One region of the Leptolyngbya sp. BL0902 genome, then DNA from elsewhere that is predicted to be linked to it. Evidence: riboswitches for the same ligand, from Rfam matches in the RefSeq annotation. Region 1 holds a riboswitch; the other holds the start of a gene.

Region 1 (3,865 bases):
ACAAACTAGAGGGGCTTGTTACATTGCAAATAGCTGCTGTTCTCCACCCCCTCCTCACCTATGAACCTGTTTAGCTGGTTGCCCAAACCCAAGCCCCTGCGCCCCGAATCCCGCGTCTACGATCTGAAGGAACGCCTAGACTGGGGTGAACCCGCCCTATCTATTGTGGATATTCGCGACCGAGAAGACTTCAGCGCCAGCCATGTTACCGGGGCCATCTCCATCCCCTCTCACCAACTTCTCGAAACGGCTCACCGCTGCTTTGAGCTCAATCGGGATCTCTATATCTATGGCGACACCGACGCGGATGCCACGACTGCCGCTGAGCACCTACGATCCGTAGGCTACAACTCCGTGTCTATCCTGCGGGGTGGCGTTGCAGCTTGGAAGGCGGCTGGATTTCCCGTCGAAGCGGTGCCCCAGGTGGTGGCCTAGGGGCTCGCTGTAGCCCAACAGCCTAGCTGCTAGAAGATGGAAGAGCTTAGCTACCAGGTAGGATCCACATAGAGGTTAATCACCAGCGGATCGACGCCAGCGGGCACCGCCGAGATACAGGCGCAAATGGGGTCAGCCTCGCCCTCCACCTCCACCTCACAGGCATGGCAAGACCCCATCAGGCAACCCGTGGGGATGGTGATGCCCGCCCGGTCGGCCACCTTCAGCAGGGGTTCGCCTACCTCAGCGGTGACGGTAACGTTGTCAGGCAAAAACTGAACCGTGACCATGGTTGACTTCATTACGCGGATTCAGCGGCGGCGGGACGACTTTTGAGCATGGCTACCAGGGTGTGGTGAGCGTCCTCGGCCCCGGCTAGGGTGTGGTCAAAGGCAATCCGCACGGTCTGGGGTTGTCCGTCTACCGTGGCGGTCAGATCCATGCCTTCGGGGTCGATGGCGTTGAGGGTGGCGTCGGTGGCGCTGGGCAGGTTGCCGTAGGCGGTGGCGTAGAACAGGACGGCCTCTGCGTGATCCTTATTCATGTGCTTGCAGATGCGATCACTGACGGCGCTGGTGATGGGTTCGGCCATAGGAAATCTCGTAAACTACAACTACATCCTCCTAGGATTACGCCAATCGGGCTCTCCTGCAACTCCGCAAGGGCAGATCCCGGCCCGGCATCATCCGCCAATCTCAGGTTTTGCTCCGCGTCTCCCTGCCCATGTCTTCCACGCCTCCCCCTGCCACCGCCCATCCCTGGCCCACGGGTCATCTCTTCCAGAGCCCAGGGGCGCACCTCACCTATCGCGTGATCGGCCCCTGCTGTCGATTGTTTGACCGCGAACAACTGCCCTGGCCCTGCTGTCGCATTCAATGGCGGGGCAAAGAACCCAGTTGGCGACGCATTGGCAAACGCCTGGTGCCCGATCTCGCGACCCGAAAAGCCCCCTCCTACTGCGTGGAAATTGTGGGCCAGGGCTACCACACCCAGCCCTTTGTCACCACCCTCTACACCGCCGAATTTGACGCCGCCACCCGCAACTGGTGGTACACCAAATCGGCCCACCTCACCCAGGCCAAGGAGCACGGCACCCGCGATCCATCGCCAGCGACCGACGCCACGGAAGGGAATGCACAGCCTGGGCCAGCCCCAGAAACCGCCTTGATTTTGCCCAGCGCCGCTGATTGCCGGAGCGAAGGGGCCAGTTTATAATGCCAACACGCTAGGGGTGTCCGACCATCGGACTGAGATCATACCCTCAGAACCTGACCTGGTTAATGCCAGCGGAGGGAAGCCAATCTTGAGGTCACTAGCCGTTGCCCATAGACCTAATGTAGGGCAGCCATCTTGGCTGTTTATGCCCTAGACTGACCCATTTGTTGGGTGATTCTCGTGGGAGCTATGGCAGGCTGGAAGCCCGCGCTACCTTGGGGCAAAGCTGACGTTTTGGGTGACACTTTCTAGCTTCAGTAGATCGCAAACGCGCTCTTGGGTTGTGATCTGGCCCTCTCCCTAAATCCCTCTCCCAACTTGGGAGAGGGACTTTGAAATGCTTCCGGCTCCCCTCTCCCACGGGGAGAGGGGCTGGGGGTGAGGGCCAGACCTTCGCGACTACTGAACCCTTTGTTCTAGATTAGGAGGTGTTTGGATGACGCTCGGCATAACCGCCATTGCGGTAATTTTGATCACAGCAGCCAGTTTTACCCTGCTAGGACTGTTGCAGGCCAGCCGCCACACCATCAGCCTGGAAGACTACTTGGTGAGCCGCAACCGGGTAGGCACGGGCATGGCCTTAGCCACCATCGTGGCCAGTGCTATGGGAGCCTGGATTTTGTTTAGCCCGCCGGAAGTAGGGGCCACCAGCGGCATCGCCGGAATTGTGGGCTACTGCATTGGGCAGGCCACCCCCGCCGCCCTGTTTGCCTTCATGGGCACCCGAATGCGGTTCCTCATGCCAGCGGGCCACTCGCTGAACGAGTATGTGCTGCACCGCTTTGGACAGGCCATGTATCGGCTGACCCTAGCGATTGTGGTGTTCTATATGTTCGTTTACCTGGCGGCAGAACTGACGGCCATTGCCAAGGCGGTGGAACTGATGGCTGGGGTGCCCCTCTGGCTGACAGCCCTGCTGGTGATTTCCGCCGTGTTCATTTACACCCTGGTGGGTGGCCTAGAGGCAACGATTTTCACCGATGCCGTGCAGTTTGCGGTGATTGTGCCGCTGCTGCTGTTGAGCTTTGGCATTGCCGTCTTTGCCCTGGGCGGTTGGGGCAATGCGGTGGCCCCGGTGCAGGATGCAGCCCCTCAGTTGTTGACCCTCGCCAACGGGCCGGGGCTTAAATTTGGGGCCACCTTGGTGATTGCGGTGATTTCCGCCGAAATGTTCAACCAAACCAACTGGCAGCGGGTCTATGCCTGCAAAACCGATACCGTGGTGCGTCGCTCCTTTTTGGGCTCGTTTTTGGTGATTTGGCCGATGCTGTTCATCTCTGGGCTGCTGGGCATTGTGGCCATGCACTTCGGCTTCAATGACGACCGCGCCTTTTTCTCCCTGATCCAAGCCCTGGAACTGCCTGGATGGGTGAATATTGCCGTCCTCGTCCTGGTGCTGGCCCTGGTGATGAGCAGCCTGGATTCCCTGCTGAACGGCATTGCCAGCGTCTTTACCACCGACCTGTTGCGGATCTTTCCCGAAAAGTCCACCAGCGGCATCCTCAACCTCACCCGTGGGCTGACCCTCATCATCGGCATTCCCGCCATCCTGATCGCCGCTAGGGGTTACAACGTGCTGTACCTATTCCTGCTGGCGGATTTGGTCTGTGCTGGGGCGCTGTTTCCCGTCCTGTTTGGCCTCTACTCCAGACGCCTCACCGGGCAAATGGCCCTCTGGAGTACCGTGGCCGCCATCGCCGCCGGAGCCTTGTTCTTCCCCAAACCCGACTTTAGCCCCTGGAATGGTCTACCCTTCGCCGGGGATTTGCTGGTCAGCTTTGCCGCCCCCATCGTCGTCTCCACCGCGCTTTGTCTGGGGTGGATTCAACTCCGCGCCCGCCAGAGCAAAACCGAAGCCTACGATTTTGGTCAGCTCAGCCGCGATATCCAAGCCTATGGTTGGGCCAAGGAGGACGCCCCAGAACACCGTCCCTAAAGCTCTAAAAAGCGAACCAACCGCTCGACAATTTGTCGCTGCTTGGCACAGGGTTGGTGGGACATCAAGCTCAACTGCTGACCCGATTTTAGGTCTACGCTGGCGCTACAGGGGCGTCCTCGCCCAGAAGTCCGGCGCTTTACCTGGATGGTGCGAATGTCTCGCAGATTGCAGGTAAGGTGCCGGGTTTGCCCCAGGATGTTGCGCTGGAAAATGGTTAACTGCCCTGTGCCACGGTCGATTAAACAGCCGCAGGGGATTTTTTCGATGAAGGCATAG
Region 2 (3,865 bases), 1.9 Mb from region 1:
CTTCCCGGAAACCATGGCCCCACTAGGACGGCTTGAAGACTGTCGTGGCAGGGGGTGTCTTGTCAAAACTCAAACAGGTCTTTATCCATATCCCAGAGGTCTGGATCCCAGAGGTCTGGCCTGGAGAGGCTTGAAGGTGATCAGTGATCCCCTCCATCCCCTGGGATCCGATATGCGGCCTACACGCTGGCGGCTTCCCTAGCTAGGAACTTCTCCAGTTCCGTCAGGGCGTCGGCATCTACCTTGGTTTGCATGGGGCAGAATTTGGGGCCACACATGGAGCAAAACTCAGCGGTTTTGTAGATGTCGGCGGGCAGCGTTTCGTCGTGGTATTCCTTGGCCCGGTCGGGATCGAGGGATAGCTCGAACTGTTTGTTCCAGTCGAAGTTGTAGCGGGCGTGGGACATGGCATCATCGCGATCCCGTGCGCCGGGGCGATGGCGGGCAATGTCGGCGGCGTGGGCGGCGATCTTGTAGGCGATCAACCCCTGGCGCACGTCTTCGGCATTGGGCAGGCCCAGGTGTTCCTTGGGGGTGACGTAGCAGAGCATGGCGGCACCGCTCCAGCCCGCCAGGGCGGCACCAATGGCGGAGCTGATGTGGTCGTAGCCAGCGGCAATGTCCGTCACCAGGGGGCCGAGGACGTAGAAGGGCGCTTCGGAGCACTCTTCCATCTGCTTTTTGACGTTGTAGTCGATTTGATCCATGGGCACGTGGCCAGGGCCTTCTACCATCACCTGTACGTCGTGTTCCCAGGCGCGGCGGGTGAGTTGGCCGAGGGTTTTCAGTTCCGCCAGTTGCGCGGCATCGGTGGCATCGTGTAGACAACCGGGACGGAGGGAATCGCCCAGGCTAAAGCTCACGTCGTAGCGCTTGAAGATTTCGATGATGTCGTCGAAGTGCGTATACAGCGGGTTTTGCTTGTGGTGGTGCAGCATCCAGCGGGCCAGGATGCCGCCGCCGCGAGAGACGATGCCCGTGATCCGGTCGCGCACCAGGGGCAGGTGCTCAATCAAAATTCCGGCGTGGATGGTTTGATAATCCACCCCCTGCTGGGCGTGCTTTTCGATGATGTGGAGAAAGTCATCGGCGGTCAGGTTTTCGATAGTGCCGTGGACGCTCTCCAGAGCTTGGTAGACGGGCACGGTTCCAATCGGAATCGGTGAAGCGTTGATGATGGCGGTGCGGATGGCATCCAAATCGCCGCCCCCGGTGGACAAGTCCATCAGGGTATCGGCCCCGTATTTGACGGCGAGGTGCAGCTTGGCTACTTCTTCGTCAATGTTGGAGGAATTGGGCGACGCACCGATGTTGGCATTCACCTTACACTTCGAGGCAATGCCAATGGCCATCGGTTCCAAATTGGGATGGTTGATATTGGCGGGAATAATCATCCGCCCCCGCGCCACCTCATCACGAATCAGCTCTTCCGGCAGGTTTTCTCGCTGGGCCACGTAGGCCATTTCTTCGGTGATCATGCCCTGCCGCGCATAGTGCATTTGGGATACATTGGTATGACCCTGGCGCTTGGCAATCCATTCCGTTCTCATAGTGAACCTCTATAAACACGTAGCGCTAGAGGAGATGGCTACAACAGAAAAGGCTGAATCTCAACGCCGTACAGAAAACCTAAAGTGACGATTCAAAAGACAAGGATCAGGCCGTTACAGCCCAGAACTTATCTACCTTTGAACCCACGAAGAACCCTAGTCAATGACCAAGGATTCCACCATCGATGCCCAGCCCTAGGCCGGACGTTTTCTGCCATCGTCGTTGCGATCTAATGACCTCAAGCAACGCTTCCCTCCGCTGGTATCAACCAGGTCAGGTTCTGAGGGTATGATCTCAGTCCGAATAATCGGACACCCCTAGCTTGGGGCCATCATAGCACTGGTGGCTCGGTCTGTAGCAACGGGCCAGCAGCTTGCAACATTCCGACTCATTAAGCCTTGGGGATTGGGGGTTAGGGATCAGGGATTAGGGATTAGGGATTAGGGATTAGGGATTAAGGATTGGGGGGTGGGGCGTCGGGGGTGGGGAACCTGACGATTGGGGTGCGGCTGCATTCGGGTAAAGCTACTTAGGGCGAAGGAATGCGGGTGTTGCGCTCCCAGAAAACACCGTTGGCATAGCCCTGAATGGCGGGGTTGAGTTCTGCAAGGCTCAGCCGTTTTTCGGCCAAGCAGCAGTAGGTTAAATCTTGCTCAATGCCGACATATTGCCGCCCTAGCTTTTTGGCCACCACCGCCGTTGTGCCGCTGCCCAAAAAGGGATCTAGCACGACGTCGCCCGGTTGAGAGCTGGCTAGGATGAGTTTGGCGATCAGTTTCTCGGGTTTTTGGGTGGGGTGATCGGTATTTTCTGGCATCGACCAAAATGGAATCGTGATATCCGTCCAGAGGTTGGAGGGATGGGTGAGGCGATATTTATTTGGGCTATTTGGGGTATCTTGCCAGTCTTTAGGCTGTCCTTCCTGGGTGCGATAGGGGGCCATCACCTGACGTTTGATTTTGACCGCTTCAACATCAAAGAAGTAATTATTAGAAACAGTGCAAAACCAGATGTCTTCACTATTGTTTTTCCAGTTTCTTTGAGCTCCTCGGCCCTTTTCTCGTTCCCAGGTAATACGATTTCTGATTATAAAATACTGTGCTATGACTGGATAAATCAGAGTAGAGGTTAGCCAATCGGAACAGATATAAACCGAAGCAGTAGGTTTAAGTAATTGTTGAACTTGGCTAATCCATTGTTCTAGCCAGTCGGTGTAGGCTAGATTTTTACGTCGATGAAAGGCATTTCCATTAAAGTTTTTTGTGAGGTTATAGGGTGGATCGATGATGAGTAAATCCACAAATTTTTCTGGCAGATAGTCCAGCGCTTTGAAGACATCTTGCCAAATAATGCTATTGAGAATAGCGTCCGGCTTAACGGTTTGGTGAAGGGTCTGAAGTCGCTGCGAAAACTGTTGCTGTTCCGCCTCTGTTAGGTCTAACGTGCGATTGTGGGGAGATCGATCTTTCATAGGCTTTGGGCAAGAAATCAACAACAGGGCACGAAATAGCATTGCTCAGCATCCTACTAGAAGAGGCCGGGGCCGGGACACCAATCTGGCTGGCTGGGGTACCCAGGTTTCAGCGTCTTTGCTACTGTTAAATCGTGGCTAATCCATCAAATTGCGGCTCCATCTCGTCATGATGGTGGGTGCCGCGCAGCAACGCAGAGAGCCATGGATACCGTCCCCATCACCTACAGTGCGGCCCACACCCTGGTGCCCACCTACGAGTGTTTTAATCGCTGCACCTACTGCAACTTTCGGCAGGAGCCAGGTACGTCGGACTGGCTGGATCTGGCGGCGGTGCAGGATATGCTGCCCCATCTGCATCGGCGGGGCGTGGCGGAGGTGTTGGTGCTGAGTGGTGAGGTGGCCCCCCACAGCCCTCGGCGGCCCGATTGGTTTCGGCACATTTACCACATTTGCGAACTAGCCCTGGAGGCGGGCTTGCTGCCCCACACCAATGCCGGCCCCCTACACCGGGAGGAAATGGCTCAGTTGGCCCAGGTGAACGTGTCCATGGGGCTGATGGTGGAGCAAATGACGCCCAGCCTGCTTGATACAGTGCATCGCCACGCCCCCAGTAAGCGTCCGGCGGTGCGCCTGCAACAACTGGCCTGGGCGGGGGAATTGGGCATTCCCTTTACCACGGGCCTGCTGTTGGGGCTGGGCGAAACCGAAGCCGACTGGGCCGACTCGCTGCGGGCCATCGCCGAGGTGCACCAGCGCTATGGCCACATTCAGGAGGTGATTTTGCAGCCCCATCGCCCTGGGCAGCGGCAGTCGGTGAAGGGCATGGCTTTGGTGGGGGCG

Evidence for each region. Region 1 has a riboswitch for thiamine pyrophosphate ahead of GFS31_RS04755 (sodium:solute symporter family transporter). Riboswitches for the same ligand answer to the same signal wherever they lie in the genome.
Region 2: linked by a shared signal. The riboswitch ahead of thiC (phosphomethylpyrimidine synthase) and the one ahead of GFS31_RS04755 (sodium:solute symporter family transporter) in region 1 are both predicted to bind thiamine pyrophosphate.

Annotation. Positions count from the first base shown of each region.
Region 1 is NZ_CP046155.1:1,045,533-1,049,397, forward strand. It holds gene GFS31_RS04735 (rhodanese-like domain-containing protein) at 61-435, shown strand; gene GFS31_RS04740 (2Fe-2S iron-sulfur cluster-binding protein) at 486-725, opposite strand; gene GFS31_RS04745 (DUF2470 domain-containing protein) at 737-1,027, opposite strand; gene GFS31_RS20935 (hypothetical protein) at 1,159-1,650, shown strand; TPP riboswitch at 1,653-1,747, shown strand; gene GFS31_RS04755 (sodium:solute symporter family transporter) at 2,087-3,586, shown strand; gene GFS31_RS04760 (hypothetical protein) at 3,583-3,865, opposite strand, start outside.
Region 2 is NZ_CP046155.1:3,493,682-3,497,546, forward strand. It holds gene thiC (phosphomethylpyrimidine synthase) at 180-1,550, opposite strand; TPP riboswitch at 1,785-1,880, opposite strand; gene GFS31_RS15480 (DNA-methyltransferase) at 2,081-3,022, opposite strand; gene cofG (7,8-didemethyl-8-hydroxy-5-deazariboflavin synthase subunit CofG) at 3,227-3,865, shown strand, end outside.